Regions from separate parts of the Bradyrhizobium sp. LeoB3 genome, predicted to be linked through region 3. Evidence: predicted binding sites of a transcription regulator. Region 3 holds the regulator's gene; each other region holds the start of a gene.
What was found. The regulator PhoB, encoded in region 3, activates phosphate uptake and scavenging genes when phosphate is short. The targets are predictions, from matches to a motif close to TGTCATNNANCTGTCAT.
Positions count from the first base shown of each region.

Region 1: ACZXDY_RS03515 (STN domain-containing protein) is a predicted target of PhoB. The motif match lies at 2,059-2,075, and genes of this name have one in related genera.
Region 2: phnC (phosphonate ABC transporter ATP-binding protein) is a predicted target of PhoB. The motif match lies at 1,556-1,572, and genes of this name have one in related genera.
Region 4: ACZXDY_RS03280 (STN domain-containing protein) is a predicted target of PhoB. The motif match lies at 1,489-1,505, and genes of this name have one in related genera.

Region 1 is NZ_JBVBEF010000002.1:158,258-161,986, forward strand. Features, by position in the region: gene ACZXDY_RS03500 (class I adenylate-forming enzyme family protein) at 1-523, shown strand, start outside; gene ACZXDY_RS03505 (SDR family oxidoreductase) at 520-1,281, shown strand; gene ACZXDY_RS03510 (Lrp/AsnC family transcriptional regulator) at 1,532-1,996, shown strand; gene ACZXDY_RS03515 (STN domain-containing protein) at 2,320-2,970, shown strand; gene ACZXDY_RS03520 (RNA polymerase sigma factor) at 2,982-3,482, shown strand; gene ACZXDY_RS03525 (FecR family protein) at 3,583-3,729, shown strand, end outside.
Region 2 is NZ_JBVBEF010000011.1:14,971-18,699, forward strand. Features, by position in the region: gene phnD (phosphonate ABC transporter substrate-binding protein) at 1-531, opposite strand, end outside; gene phnC (phosphonate ABC transporter ATP-binding protein) at 694-1,509, opposite strand; gene ACZXDY_RS10900 (LbetaH domain-containing protein) at 1,696-2,352, shown strand; gene ACZXDY_RS10905 (alpha-D-ribose 1-methylphosphonate 5-triphosphate diphosphatase) at 2,349-3,542, shown strand; gene ACZXDY_RS10910 (DUF1045 domain-containing protein) at 3,563-3,729, shown strand, end outside.
Region 3 is NZ_JBVBEF010000037.1:70,158-73,886, reverse strand. Features, by position in the region: gene ACZXDY_RS23165 (acetylornithine transaminase) at 1-91, opposite strand, end outside; gene ACZXDY_RS23160 (GcrA family cell cycle regulator) at 589-1,104, shown strand; gene phoB (phosphate regulon transcriptional regulator PhoB) at 1,225-1,932, opposite strand; gene phoU (phosphate signaling complex protein PhoU) at 2,049-2,765, opposite strand; gene pstB (phosphate ABC transporter ATP-binding protein PstB) at 2,777-3,598, opposite strand; gene pstA (phosphate ABC transporter permease PstA) at 3,595-3,729, opposite strand, start outside.
Region 4 is NZ_JBVBEF010000002.1:100,031-103,759, forward strand. Features, by position in the region: gene ACZXDY_RS03270 (NAD(P)/FAD-dependent oxidoreductase) at 1-206, shown strand, start outside; gene ACZXDY_RS03275 (RidA family protein) at 275-742, shown strand; gene ACZXDY_RS03280 (STN domain-containing protein) at 1,586-2,323, shown strand; gene ACZXDY_RS03285 (RNA polymerase sigma factor) at 2,393-2,983, shown strand; gene ACZXDY_RS03290 (FecR family protein) at 2,973-3,729, shown strand, end outside.

The sequences.
Region 1 (3,729 bases), on a different contig from region 3:
CGAGGCAGTCAAGCTCATCAATGGTACCGAGAATGAGGGTGTGCTGTTGATGCGCAATCCTGCGCTGATGGATCATTATCACAACCTGCCGCAGCAGACGGCGAAGGCGATCACCGACGGCTGGTATTACAGCGGCGACGTGATGCGTCGCGACGAGAACGGCTTCTACTATTTCGTCGGCCGTGCCGACGACATGTTCGTCTGCTCGGGCGAGAACGTCTATCCCGGCGAGGTCGAGAAGTTGCTGGAGCGTCATCCGCAGGTGCAGCAGGCGGTGGTGGTGCCGCTGCCGGACGAGGAGCGCAGCCAGGTCCCGGTCGCCTTCATCGTCACCCGCGCCGACGCCAAGCCGACCGTGGACGATATCCGGAAATTCACGATTGCCAATGGACCGGCCTATCAACATCCGCGCCGCATCGAATTCGTCAATGAATTGCCCTGGGCCGGCACCAACAAGATCGACCGCAAATCGCTGATTGATCGCGCCCGCCAGCTCGAGGCGGCGAAAGGCTGGTCGGTGTGAGCGCACTGGCAGCCAAGATTGCATTGGTCACCGGCGCGAGCCGCGGCATCGGGCAGGCGATCGCACTCAGGCTCGCCGGGGACGGTGCGATCGTTGCGGTTCATTATCACTCTGCCGAGGGAGCCGCGCGCGCTACCGTCGACGAGATTGTCGCTGCCGGTGGAGCTGCGTTTGCACTGCAGGCCGATCTGTCGGCGCGTGGCGGTGCTGTAGCTCTTGCCGCAAAGTTCACCGCGGAACTAACCGAGCGATACGGCAAGACAGCGTTCGATATCCTCGTCAACAACGCCGGTGTCGGCAAGCGTGCGACGATCGAGGAGATCACGGAAGAAGATTTCGAGCTTCTGTTGCAGACCAATCTCAAATCGCCGTTCTTTCTCATCAAGGCTCTGTTGCCCCACTTGCGCGATGGTGGCCGCATCATCAACATTTCGTCGATGGGAACGCGCGCCGCGTACCCCGCCATGGCAGCCTATGCGCCGGCAAAAGCGGGCCTGGAGGCGTTGAGCCGGCTGCTCGCTGTTCATCTTGGCGGGCGGCAAATCACGGTGAACTCCGTGATGCCGGGCGCCACTGCGACCGACATGAACGCCAACGCGCGCGATCCCGTCGCCAGCCGCGAAGTTGCCAATTCGATCGCGCTTGGGCGTGTCGGCCAGCCGGCCGATATCGCCAAAGTCGTCGCCTTCCTGGCGTCCGACGATGGCGGCTGGGTCACGGGCCAACAGATCGACGCCAGCGGCGGCCAGCGGCTGTAAGCCGCACTGCCGCCAGAACAGGCAAGGATCGGCCGCTTTAGCCGTCCGATGCCTCGCCTGGCGGGCTTTTCATCAGCGGATTTTCCATGAGGGGCCTGGCTCGTGGCGGGGACGTTACACGCTGCCGCGAGATTGTACAGCGCTTGATGAAAGTTCATGCTAGCCGTGGCGCGTGCATGACAATAACATTCTTCAAACAAGGTTTGTGACAACCAAAATATTCTTTTCCCTCCTGGATTCGGAGGTTTGCATGCTCGACGACTTCGACCGCAAGATCTTGGCGACGCTGCAGGTGAATAGCAGCCTCTCGATGCAGGAGATTGCCGAGCGGGTCGGGTTGAGTTCGACGCCCTGCTGGCGGCGGATCCAGAAGCTTGAGAGCTCCGGCTACATCAAACGCCGGGTGGCGCTGTTGGACGCGGAAAAGCTGAACCTTGGCGTCAGCGTCTTCATCGCGGTCAAGACCAACCAGCACAATGCGGAATGGGCGCAGAAATTCCGGAAAATCGTCACGAGCTTTCCGGAGGTCGTGGATTTCTATCGCTTGAGCGGCGACGTCGACTATTTGATCCGAGCCGTCGTGTCCGACATTCGCGCCTATGACGATCTCTATCAGCGATTGATCGCAAAGATTGACCTGCACGACGTCTCATCGATGTTCACGATGGAGCAGATCAAGTCGACCACCGAATTGCCACTCGCGAATCTCGCGTGAGCGACTGAGGCGGGCACCCGCGTGTCTGGGCTGGATCGTCGACACGGACTAGGGGCTACGGCTGTCGTCAAACCGTAATATTACGTCACTAGCGTCCGCCACGCGTTGGCTTGGGATGTGCGCTGACGCGCAATTTGGACCGTCGGCGGGCAGGTCGTAGCGCTGGGAAGCCGGAACGGCTGTCCTGATCTGCGTGGGCGGGGACAGTGGTGATGCTTCGATCGGCCCTAGCCGAACTCAGACCGGATCGCGCCAAGCGTGTTGTCGTTACGGCGGCCAATAGGCGACTGGCAGCTTGGGCATGCGCATTGGCCGTCGCGGGCATGGCTGCGGGTATCGACGTGGCCGCGGCTCAGACCAGGCCAGCGAATGCGCCGATCGAATTCAATATCCCCTCGCAACCACTCGCCGCCGCGCTCAATCGCTATGTCGATGCGACCGGACGCGACGCCCTCTACGACACGAGCCTTGCGGCCGGCCGCCTCTCCGGCGATGTCCAGGGCGTGTTTGCACCGGACGAGGCGCTCCGAAAGCTCTTGTCTGGCACCGGTTTGGCTGCCGAGTTCGTGGCCGAGACGACTTTCGTGCTGTTGCCGGAGCCACTCGCCACTCAGCAGGCGGCGCAGCAAACACGATCGCCAGAACATCGGCGTTACTATGGACAGATTCAGGCGAGCATTGCGGATGCTCTTTGCCGATCGGGCGGCGCGCGTCCGGGCAGCTATCGCTTCGCCACTGTGTTCTGGATCGCGCCAGACGGCACCGTCCAGAGATCCCAACGTATCGGGTCCACCGGCAAGCCTGACGCTGATGACCGGATTGATGCGACCTTGCGCAGCGTGCGCTTCGACGAGCCACCGCCGGCGGGCTTTCTGCAGCCGGTCTTGATCTTGATTGTGCCGCAAGGACCCGGCGTGGCGCAGGGGTGCGGCAAGGCCGATTCCAACCTCCGATCGGCTGGGACGCGGCCATGACCGAGACCGCCTTGACGATCATCCGCCGGCTGTTTGTCGATCGCTATGATGACCTCAAGGCGCGCTTGACTCAACGCCTCGGCTCGGCCGATCTCGCCGGCGATGCGATGCAGGATACATGGTTGCGCCTGTCGCGCGCGGATTCGATTGGCGCCGTACAAAGCCCGCGCAGCTATCTTTTCCGGATCGCGCTGAACGTGGCGGAGGATCGCCGCCGGATGGAGCGGCGGCAACGCATATCGGCGATCGAGATCGAAAGCCTGCTTGAGCTGCCCGATCATGCGCCGACGCCTGAGCAAACCATGTTGGCGCGGTCTGATCTGGAGGCCTTCGAGGCGATCGTCAACGAACTCCCCGAGCGGCGCCGGGTGATCTTTCTGGCGGCCCGGGTCGGCAATGTTCCCCGCCAGGAAATCGCCGATCGGCTCAGCATCTCCCGGCAGCTCGTTGCGAAAGAACTCCGGTTGGCACTCGAACATTGCCTGGCGCGCTATAAGGAATTGAAGGGTTGAGCGTGCACTTTCGGTCGCCGAGAATCGTCTTAGAGGTAAGAACTCCTGCGATCGTCGCTTGCTTTCTCACGGAGGCAGCGGTGAAAGGCACAACATTGAGATGAGCAAGGCACGCCCTGGTTTGGACCCGGTGGAGCGGGAAGCGGTCGACTGGCTGCAGAAGCTCACATCCGGAGAGATGACGCCGAAGGACGTGGCGGCGCTGGAACTCTGGCGCGCGCGCAGTCCTCTGCATGAAGCAGCCTTT
Region 2 (3,729 bases), on a different contig from region 3:
GAAGACAACCTTGCTGAAATAGGCTTCGGCGTCCGGAATGCCCTTCTTGTTGAGCTCGAAGCGCGGCACGTTGTTGCCGGAGGTCGAGTTCGGATCGACGAGGCCGAGGTTCTTGCCCTTCACGTCCTCGATGGTCTTGTAGGGGCTGGCCGCCTTGACGAAGAACATCGAGTAGTAGCCGGTCGAGCCGTCAGCGTTGATGTCGTTGGCGAAGGCGTCGGTCTTGACGCCGGTCAGCCGCGCGCGGGCGAAGGAGGCCGAACCGTAGCTGGCGATCTGGATATTGCCGGAGCGCTGGCCTTCGATCACCGCAGCATAGTCGTTCGCGATGCGCAGCGTGACCTTCACGCCGAGTTCCTTGGAGAGATAGTTGACGAACGGCGTCCAGCGCTCGGTGACACCGGACGCGTTTTCAGCCGGCACGACCGCGAAGGTCAGCTCCGGATATTTGGCCTTCCAGTCCTGCGCCGACGCGGACGCGGTGAGCGCGAGCGCGGCAGCGCCGGCGAGAACGATGCGACGAGTGATCATGGTTTACCCCTGCTGTTATGATAGCGCCTGGATCACGATCCGAGACGCAACGGGATCGCGATCTCATCTCTTGTTTGAACACGACCGGTTTCCACTTTTCCGGACCATGCTCTAAAGGCCGACTGCACCTGCAGCGGCTTTCCCTGCATAAGGTTACGGCGTTCAGGCCGCGGCTGCGGTGCCGAGCGCCGGAGCTGTTGCGGCATCGGGCGCGGGCATTGGCGCCCCGCCGATGACATCATTGGCCTCGAGATCGTAGAGCTCGCGGGCGATGTGATCGGTCAGCGTCGACGGCTGGCCATCGAACACCACGCGGCCCGCCGCCATGCCGATCAGGCGGTCGCAATAGCTGCGCGCCAGATCGAGCGAATGCAGGTTGCAGAGCACGGTGATGCCGAAATGCTTGTTGATGCGCAGCAGCGCATCCATCACGATCTTGGTATTGCGCGGATCGAGCGAGGCAATCGGCTCGTCGGCGAGGATGATGTCGGGCTCCTGCACCAGAGCGCGAGCGATGGCCACACGCTGCTGCTGGCCGCCGGAGAGCTGGTCGGCGCGCTGGGCGGCGAACTGCGCGATGTCGAACTGCTCGAGCGCGGACATCGCCAGCGCCCTGTCCTGCTCGGGCCAAAGCTGGGTCAACGAGCGCCAGGCCGGGATTTCGGCAAGGCGGCCCATCAGCACATTGGTCAGCACATCGAGCCGGCCGACCAGATTGAACTGCTGAAAGATCATCGCCGAACGCGCGCGCCACTGCCGCAGCGCCTTGCCGCGCAGCGCGGTGACGTCGACACCTTCGAACAGGATGCGGCCTTCGGTCGGATCGGCGAGACGGTTGACCATCCGCAACAAGGTCGACTTGCCGGCGCCCGAGCGACCGATCACGCCGACGAAACTACCGGGCTGGACCGAGAACGAAGCATTGTCGACCGCGGCTTTTGTGCCGAAACGGCACGTCAAACCTTCAACCACCAGCATGCAGTGCTCCGAACCCGTCACGTCGCGTAACGGCTAACGCCGCTGAATTACAGTTGTGTGACAAACGCGCTGCAGTGCGGCGATCCTCCACACCGCCGGCGATGTCACGCATCTGTCACGCTAATGTTATGAAGCGCATCGAAGACGTGCGCTCCCCCACAACGATTCGACGAGGCGAAGAAGAAGATGGCCGGCAAGATGCTTTCCGTTGTACCAACGGTCGATCCCACCGCCGCGGTGCGCGATAGCCAGCTTGGGGCCTATACCGAGGTCGGAGCGCGCAGCGTTCTGCTCGACGTCACGATGGATGACTATTCATATGTCGTGAACGACGCGCAGCTCACCTACACCACGATCGGCAAATTCTGCTCGATCGCGGCGATGACCCGGATCAATCCGGGCAATCATCCGATGCATCGTCCGTCGCAGGCGCATTTCACCTATCGCGCCAGCGCATACTTCCCAGGCGAACATGACGAGGCCGAATTCTTCGCATGGCGCCGGGAGCACCGCGTGCATATCGGCCATGACGTCTGGATCGGGCATGGCGCGATCATCCTGCCCGGACGCTCGATCGGAACCGGCGCGGTGGTCGCGGCTGGCGCGATCGTGACCAAGGATGTTCCCGCCTACACCATCGTCGCCGGCAATCCGGCGCGGCCGCTCCGCAAGCGGTTTCCCGATGGCATCATCAGCCGCCTTGCGGCGCTCGCCTGGTGGGATTGGGATCACGAAATGTTGCGCCAAGCGCTGCCGGATTTTCGCAAGCAGGTTGTCGAAGACTTCCTCGCCAAGTATGAAGCGCTGAACGCGCCAACAACCCGCCGGAGTGCCATCACGTGACTGACATTGTTATCGAAGGCGGCAAGGCGCTCGTTGACGGCGAACTCGTCGAAACACAGCTGCGGACCGCGGGCCGCGACATCGCAGCCCTCGGCGAAGAGGGAGACGGCCGCAGCGCGCTCGGCATTGATGCACGGGATCTCCTGGTGCTGCCCGGCATCGTTGACCTGCATGGCGACGCCTTCGAGCGGCAGATGATGCCGCGCGCTGGAGTCGATTTCCCGATCGACGTGGCGCTCGCCGACAGTGACCGGCAGGCGATCTCAAACGGAATCACGACGGTGTTCCACGCCACCACATGGTCGTGGGAGCCGGGCCTGCGCAGCGCCGAGAATGCGCGGAGACTGCTGGAGGCAATCGAGCAGATGCGTCCGCAGCTTGCCGCCGACACGCGCTTCCATCTGCGCCACGAGACCTACAATCTCGACGCCGAACCGGAGATCATTGACTGGCTCGCGGAGGGCCGCGTCGACTTGTTCGCGTTCAACGACCACATGGACGGGACGATCGGGGACCTGGCAAGGCCGCGCAAGCGCAACCGGATGGTGGAGCGCACCGGCCTTTCGCCTGAAGACTTCGACAAGCTGGTCACGCACGTGGTATCGCGCGCGAACGATGTGCCGGCCTCGGTCGCCCGTCTCGCCAGCGCGGCGCGCTCGGCCGATGTCCGCATGCTCTCGCATGACGACAACAGCCCCGAGATGCGCAAGGGCTTTCGCGACCAGGGCGTCGGCATCGCCGAATTCCCTGTCAACGAAGAGACCGCGCGCGAGGCGGCGGCGGCCGGCGATCACATAGTGTATGGCGCGCCGAATGTCGTGCGCGGCGGCAGCCATACCGGCTGGACCAAGGCGTCCGACATGATCGCCAAGGGCCTCTGCTCGGTGCTGGCCTCGGACTATTACTATCCAGCACAATTGCTCGCAGCCTTCCGGCTTGCCGCTGACGGCATTCTGCCGCTGGAAAAGGCGTGGGACCTGATCTCGGGAGCGCCGGCACGTGCTGCCGGACTCGACGACCGCGGCGTGCTCGCCGAAGGTCGGCGCGCCGACATGATCATCGTCGATGACAAGGTGCCGCTGCGGCCGCGCATTGTCGCGGTGATATCAGCGGGACGTCTCGTGCATCTGGCCGACGCCAGCCGGCTCACCTATTCCACAGCGCCGCGCATGGCGGTTGCTGCCGCCTGACGCTCCCAGGTCTTACGACGATGGCCAACTATCCGCGTTACGCTCTCTACTACGCGCCGGCACCAGGCAGTGCGCTTGATCGCTTCGGCGCCAAGATGCTCGGCTACGATGTCTATGGTGGCAGCGACCTGCCCTTTCCCGATGGCGTGCCGCCGGACTGGCGCGAGATCACGCAGGACCCGCGCAA
Region 3 (3,729 bases):
TCGAGATCAGCCAACAGCCTTCGCCGCGTTCGAAGCCGAGATCGGCCCTGGCAAAAACGGGAAGCAGATGCGACGTGGCGCGGTCGGTCATGGCGATCACTGAAGGGTTCAGACAAGCCTTTCAGACAAGCCCCGGCGGCGTGCAGCGATGCAGACACGCGGCTGAAGCTCATCCAGCGAAAACAAAACGTGCCGCCTTTGCAGGGCGGCACGTAAAGGCATTCTATGCGCGCGGCAGGTGCTGTCAATCTCCACGAAGCCGCCAGGCTGCGCGGCAAAGTACCGGTAATCCGCAGTTTTCCGGTGTGGTGGAAAGCCCGATTGCAATCCCTAAATGTCGGAACATGTGGACGCATAGGCGCGGACTCTTGCGCCAGAGTCACGCCATATTGTAGCGTTTGGCCTGTCGGGTACGACATCTCGTGCGGCAGTTTTGATCCCTTAGAGTCCTTTGTGTGCGGCGTACACGTTCGGGTGCGGTTTTCGTGCCCGGCGAGCCTTAAGGGATTCTGCCCGCAGGGATTTTTGAGATTAGGCATCGCAGCGCTGTCCCAGGATCGGCCGGCGCAACGCGAAGGGAAAGATGCGATGACGGTATTGACCTGGTCCGACGAACGCGTCGAGCAGTTGAAAAAGCTCTGGGAAGGTGGCCTCTCGGCCAGCCAGATCGCTGCGGAACTGGGCAACGTGACCCGCAATGCGGTGATCGGCAAGGTGCACCGGCTTGGCCTCTCGGGCCGCGCCAAGAGTCCTGCTGCAGCCGCGCCGCGGCAGCGCAAGGCGCGTCCGGCACAGCCGATGATGCGCGTGGCGCGTCCGGTCTCCCGCGGCAACACCGCGCTCGCCCACGCCTTCGAGGTGGAGGTGGAAGCGGACCCTATCGCCTACGACAATGTGGTGCCGATGAGCCAGCGGCTGTCGCTGCTCGAATTGAACGAGGCCACCTGCCACTGGCCGGTCGGCGATCCCTCGAGCCCGGAATTCTTCTTCTGCGGCGGCAAGGCGCTTCCCGGCCTGCCCTATTGCGCGCACCACTCCCGCATCGCCTACCAGCCGGCGGCTGACCGCCGCCGTCCGACGGTCAAGCCGTCACAAGGCAAGTAAGCCGACGACAGATCGTAGCCGGGGTGGAGCGCAGCGCAACCCGGGAACGCTGTATCGGCAGGTCCAAATTTCCCCGGGCTACGCTTCGCTGCACCCGGGCTACGGATTGAGGTCGCCGGTTTACGACTGCTCGGCCTTCGCGAAGCGATCATCGAGCGCGTAGCCCGCGCCGCGGACGGTGCGGATCGGGTCCTGCTCGCGGCCGGGATTGAGCAATTTGCGCAGGCGGCCGATGTGAACGTCGACGGTGCGCTCGTCGATATAGATGTCGCGGCCCCAAACGCTGTCGAGCAGCTGCTCGCGGCTGAACACGCGGCCGGGATGCTCCAGGAAGAACTCCAGCAGGCGATATTCGGTCGGGCCGAGATCGATCGGGCGGCCCGAGCGCGCGACGCGGCGCTTCTCGCGGTCGAGTTCGATGTCGCCATAGGTGAGCACGGTGGCGAGCCGCTCCGGGCTTGCCCGGCGCAACAGGCCCTTCACCCGCGCGAGCAGTTCAGGCACCGAGAACGGCTTGACGATGTAGTCGTCGGCACCGGTCGCCAGCCCCCTCACGCGCTCGCTTTCCTCGCCGCGCGCGGTCAGCATGATGATCGGGAGCTGCTTGGTCTCCGGCCGCGCCCGCAGACGGCGGCACAGCTCGATGCCGGAGAGTCCCGGCAGCATCCAGTCGAGCACGACAAGGTCGGGAATACGTTCCTTGAGCCTTGTGTCCGCATCGTCTCCACGGGCGACCGTTTCGACATCATAGCCTTCTGCATCGAGATTGTAGCGCAACAGCGTCGTCAGCGCTTCTTCGTCTTCGACCACCAGAATGCGTGCGCTCATCGGCTTGGCTTCTCCTATAGCGGGATGACTCTCTGCTTGAATCGTCATCCCACTCTTCCTTTGATGTTTGAGCAGGATCTTGGCGGAAAGCCGGCGTCGACTTTCCGGATGTTGCTCTAGTTGCCCGGAACGGTCGTGGCGAACGTCGTCATATCCCCCTTCGGCCGCTTGTCGGTGATCTGCTGACCCTCGATCATGTAGAAGACCGTTTCCGCGATGTTGGTGGCGTGGTCGCCGATCCGCTCGATGTTCTTGGCGCAGAACATCAGGTGGATGCAGAACGAGATGTTGCGCGGATCTTCCATCATGTAGGTGAGGAGCTCGCGGAACAGCGAGGTGCAGATCGCGTCCACCTCCTCGTCGCTCTTCCAGACGTTCATCGCCGCCGGCAGATCGTGCGCGGCATAGGCGTCGAGCACGGACTTGACCTGCGACAGCACGAGGTCGGTCATGTGCTCCAGGCCGCGGATCAGCTTCAGCGGCTGGAAGTCGTTCTCCAGCGCGGCGACGCGCTTGCCCATGTTCTTGGCGAGGTCGCCGATCCGCTCGAGGTCGGTCGCCACCCGCATCGCGCCGACGATCTCGCGCAGGTCGACAGCCATCGGCTGGCGGCGGGCGATCGTCAGCACGGCGCGCTCCTCGATCACGCGCTGCAGGCTGTCGATTTCGATGTCGGAAGCGACGACACGCTTGCCGAGCGCGACGTCGCGGCGGATCAGCGCATCGACGGATTCGGTGATCATCCGTTCGACCAGCCCGCCCATCTCTGCGACCAGACGGGTCAGTTCCTGAAGATCGCTGTCGAATGCCTTGGCGGTATGTTCAGAAGCCATGATGTCCCTCCTCAACCAAACCGGCCGGTGATGTAGTCTTGGGTACGTCGATCGCTCGGCGAGGTGAAGATCTTGCTGGTGTCGTCGAACTCGATCAGTTCGCCCAGATACATGAACGCGGTCTTGTCGGAGACGCGCGCCGCCTGCTGCATGTTATGCGTGACGATCGCGATCGTGTAGTCCTCCGACAATTCCTGGATCAATTCCTCGACCTTGGCGGTCGAGATCGGATCGAGCGCCGAGCAGGGCTCGTCGAACAGGATAACTTCGGGCCGCACCGCAACCGTGCGGGCGATGCAGAGGCGCTGCTGCTGGCCGCCGGAGAGGCTCAGGCCGGAGGCGTTGAGCTTGTCCTTGACCTCGTTCCACAGCGCGCCGCCGCGCAGCGCTTTCTCGACGCGGCCGTCCATTTCAGATTTCGAGATCTTCTCGTAAAGGCGGATGCCGAAGGCGATGTTCTCATAGATCGTCATCGGGAACGGCGTCGGCTTCTGGAACACCATTCCGATCCGCGCCCGCAGCAGGTTGAGGTCGAGCTTGGGGTCGAGGATGTTGGTCTGGTCCAGCATCAACTGGCCGGTGGCGCGCTGGCCGGGATACAGGTCGTACATCCGGTTGAAGATCCGGAGCAGGGTCGACTTGCCGCAGCCGGACGGGCCGATAAAGGCGGTGACGCGGTTGGTGCCGAGCGTCAGGTTGATGTTCTTCAACGCATGGTGCTCGCCGTAATAGAAGTTGAGGCTGCGTGCAGTCACCTTTGGCGCCGCTTCCGGCAGCGACTTCTGGGGAATGGCCGCGCTCGGGCTGGTCGTCGATACGGACAGATCGGTCATTTTGCGCTCCTTTCGGCGCCGAGGATGCGCGCGCCGATGTTGAGCGCGAGCACGGTCAAGGTGATAAGCAAGGCCCCGCTCCAGGCGAGCTCCTTCCAATAGGCGTAGGGGCTCTGCACGAAGTTGTTGAT
Region 4 (3,729 bases), on a different contig from region 3:
CCCTGTGGAGCGGAATTCAGGCCGCCGAAAGCGTTGTCGGACTTCTTACGCAAAACGACGGGACGAAAGCGGTTCGGTATCAGCAGCAGTTCCTGCAAGGCATCGCATCGCACCTTGCTGCACAAACGGCGATGTATGCCTCCGAGCAGCGCTTTATTGACGCGCCATTCTGGCAGCGACGACGAGGTCCGTGGTTGGAAAATTGATCGATGCAGTCGTTCTCAGTTGCTGAGGCGCGAAAGCCAAGTTTTCTTTGTTCACCTGGAGGATATGTATGACTGTTGATTCACGCTTGCTCGCCACCGTTCTGGCTTGTGTTTTCATAGGAAGCCCGGCTTGTGCTGACGGAGTGAAGATCATCCCGTCCGTCGACGGAGGTGTGAAGCCGACCGGATCGTGGAGCGCAGGTGCTCGCGCTGGCGATTTTGTGTTTGTCGGCGGCATGCGCGGTATCGATCCTGCCACCAACAAGCTCGTTGAAGGCGAGGAGGCACGTATCCGCCAGATGTTCGTCAATATGCAGCAGGTCGCCGCTGCCGAGGGTGCGTCACTAAGAGATGCGGTACGCTTGACCATCTATGTATCTGATGTCGTGCGTTTACGCCCTGTGGTGAATAAGGTGCAGGAAGATCTTTGGGATAAAGGGCCCTATCCGCCACGTACTGTTCTCGAGGTTCGAAAGCTCGATCAGGATGACATCGCCGAGGTCGATGGAACGTTCTATGCGCCATTGAAGAAATAGTATCGGATTGTCATGGAGCGGCTTGGTCAAATGACCAAGCCGCAGACTCTTAATCATTCATACAGTTCGTGGTGTGGGATTCTGCGTCCGGCCCTCTGCTTGAGACTTCACAGTTGGGTCTCGGATCGAGGTCGAGGTGTACGACCTACACCAGCCTTTTCACGCGCGATCTCGTGGCGCAGCACTTCGATACCTGGAATATCTGAAGGCGGTGGAGGCAACTCGCGCTCAAAGCCGTTTGCTTTGTCTACGAACGTCAATCGAGCGCTGGATGGCACTACCCGGATCGCGTCACCGGATGCTTCAGCGCCTCCAACGATCGAAGAAAGGCTTAGCCCGAGCCCGCGAGCAATCTTGCCCGCGATCGGAATGGTTCGGCTTTCCTCTTTCAACTTTCGACAGCCTCGCGCGGCTGATGATCCGCCCGGCCGGATCACACTTGACTTCGTGAGTCTCGCCGATCGCCTTCGCCGTATCGCCGGAAGCTCTCGATCTTCAAGACCTCGACGACAGCGCTATGTCGTTAAGGTGCTCCAAACAATCGCTCCATGTCGGGATCAGTGAGGCCCGTTGCGGCAGCATCATGTCAGCATATCTCGCGCAAGAGGTGCAAATTTACCGCCGCAAGGCTTGATACTGCGCCGCGCGTCAAGCACCCAAATCGATGATTGGTTCGGATGAGACGACGCCTGTCGAGTAAACGACGGCGTTTAGCATTTGGTGACGCCAGATCCGTAGTCGAGGCGTGTCACAATACCGTCTTGCGCAGCGTCGTAAGTTGGGAGGAGTTTCTGATTGACCGGCCTCCGGTTTAATTCGTAACGGATCGATCCGCAGCCATCCGTGAGTAACGTGTTTGCCAAGGTGAACCAGCATTTCATGAACATCGTCAGCTGGTGGAAGTGCGTGATCACACGGGATCTTGCCGTTGTTGTCGCGCATTTGATGATGGTTTTGGCTCTGTCGCATGCATCGCCGGCGGGAGCGACTTCCTTCGACATCCCCGCGCAACCTCTGGCGTCTGCGATAGACGCGTTCTGCGCGGCGACCGGGACCGAGGTATATTACGACGGCGCAGCGGCGATCGGACAGCGATCCTCTGCGGTCACCGGCGCCCTTACGCGTGACGATGCTCTCAGAGACCTGCTCGCAGGGACAGAACTCGTCCCACTGCGCGCGCGCGAAAACAGCTACTTGCTGATTCATCCCGGCGATGATGCGGCGCATGCGTTCGCTACGGCGCGGATCGCCCAGGATGGCCGATACCAGCGCTATTTCGCTGTGGTGCAAGCCGATATCCTGCGTATTCTGTGCCGGTATCCCGACATGCGTCCCGTGAGTTATCGGCTGGTGATCAAGCTGTGGATCAGTTCGTCGGGATTGGTGCAGCACGCAGAACTGGACGGATCGGCCGGCGAACAGGCAAGTCACCGGATGCTGTTGGCGACGCTTGGCAAGTCACGCATGACCGAACCGCCACCGGCGCAGATGCCGCAACCGATCACCATGGTTGCGCTGCCGGGAGCAGCGGCCGATGCGAGGCTCTGCGCATCACCCGTCGACCAGAAGGCCGGGCGCTAGTATGTCGGTGCGCGAGGCAGGAGGCGCGTACGACGCTTGCGGGACAAGGGTCCAGCGTCGCGATCCCGCATGACCCACAGCAGCCGCGCCGAATTGCGCCGTTTTTTGACACTCTGCTATGATGATTTGCGAGCCAGGTTGGCCCGTCGATTGAATTCGGTGGAGCTTGCAGGTGACGCCTTGCAGGACACGTATATGGAGCTTTGCCGGGGCGCGGATCTGCCGCCGGTGCAGCGGCCGCGCTCTTACTTGTTGCGCATGGCCAAAAATATCGCCCTGAGGAAACTGCACTCGGAAAAATACACGGTTTCGCTCGATGACGCGAAGATCGCCTTCGACATTGCCGATGAAGCGCCCGGTCCCCAACGAAGCCTGGAAGCGAAGATCGAGCTCGAAGCCTTTCAACAGGCGATCCGGGAATTAACCCCGCGACGGCGCGCTATCCTGCATGCAGCGCGCGTTGAAGGAAAAACCCTGCACGCAATTGCAGTACAGTTGGAGATATCACAAAGACTGGTTGAGATCGAGTTGAAGCATGCGTTAGCCCATTGCGCGCTTCGTCTGGATCGGAAACTCGTGCAAAGATTCGGCCCTCAGCCCGTTCAGCAATCGCATGGACAGGGGGCCGGCAAGCGTATTGATGACAGGGATGACCGATAGCCCACGCGAAAAGTTGGAGCGGATCGAGCGCGAAGCGCACGATTGGCTGGTCCGTTTCACCTCGGGGGAAGCAGGACCTGCTGACGTGCGGGAAGGCAAGATGTGGTGCGAGCGCGATCCGGCGCATCGCACCGCGTTTATGAAGGCCACCCGGATGTGGGAGGCCTTGGGGCCCGAGGTATTTGAGGGGAATCGCCCGGCCGCGCGGACGTTCGCCTCTATCTCGATGTCACGTCGTGCCGTGCTCGGCGGCGGGGCCGCCGCCGCCATCGCTGCGAGCGCGGCATATCTCGTCGTGCAGCCGCCGCTCGGCCTCTGGCCATCCTGGTCGGAAATGGCGGCCGACTATCGGACGCACACCGGCGAGCGGCGGCGTATTGTGGTGGCCGACTCGACTTTCGTCGAGATGAATACCCAGACCAGCATTGCGCTGCGCCAGGTCGCGAAGGAGGCCGCGGGGATCGAGCTGATCTCGGGCGAGGCGCTGGTCGCGACGCCATCTGGTGCGGGGCCGGCCTTTGTCGTGACGTCCCGTCAAGGCCAAACCAGCGGAATTGGAGCGAAATTCAACATACGGAATGATGGGCACGCGGTTTGCGTGACCTGCATCGAGGGGAACGTTCACGTCTCGTACGGCGCGGCGACAGCGTCGTTGCGCGCCCGCGAGCAGATCACCTACGATCGATCAGGCTTGGGGAAGCCCGCGTTCGTCGATGCAGCGATCGTGACCGCCTGGCAAGACGATC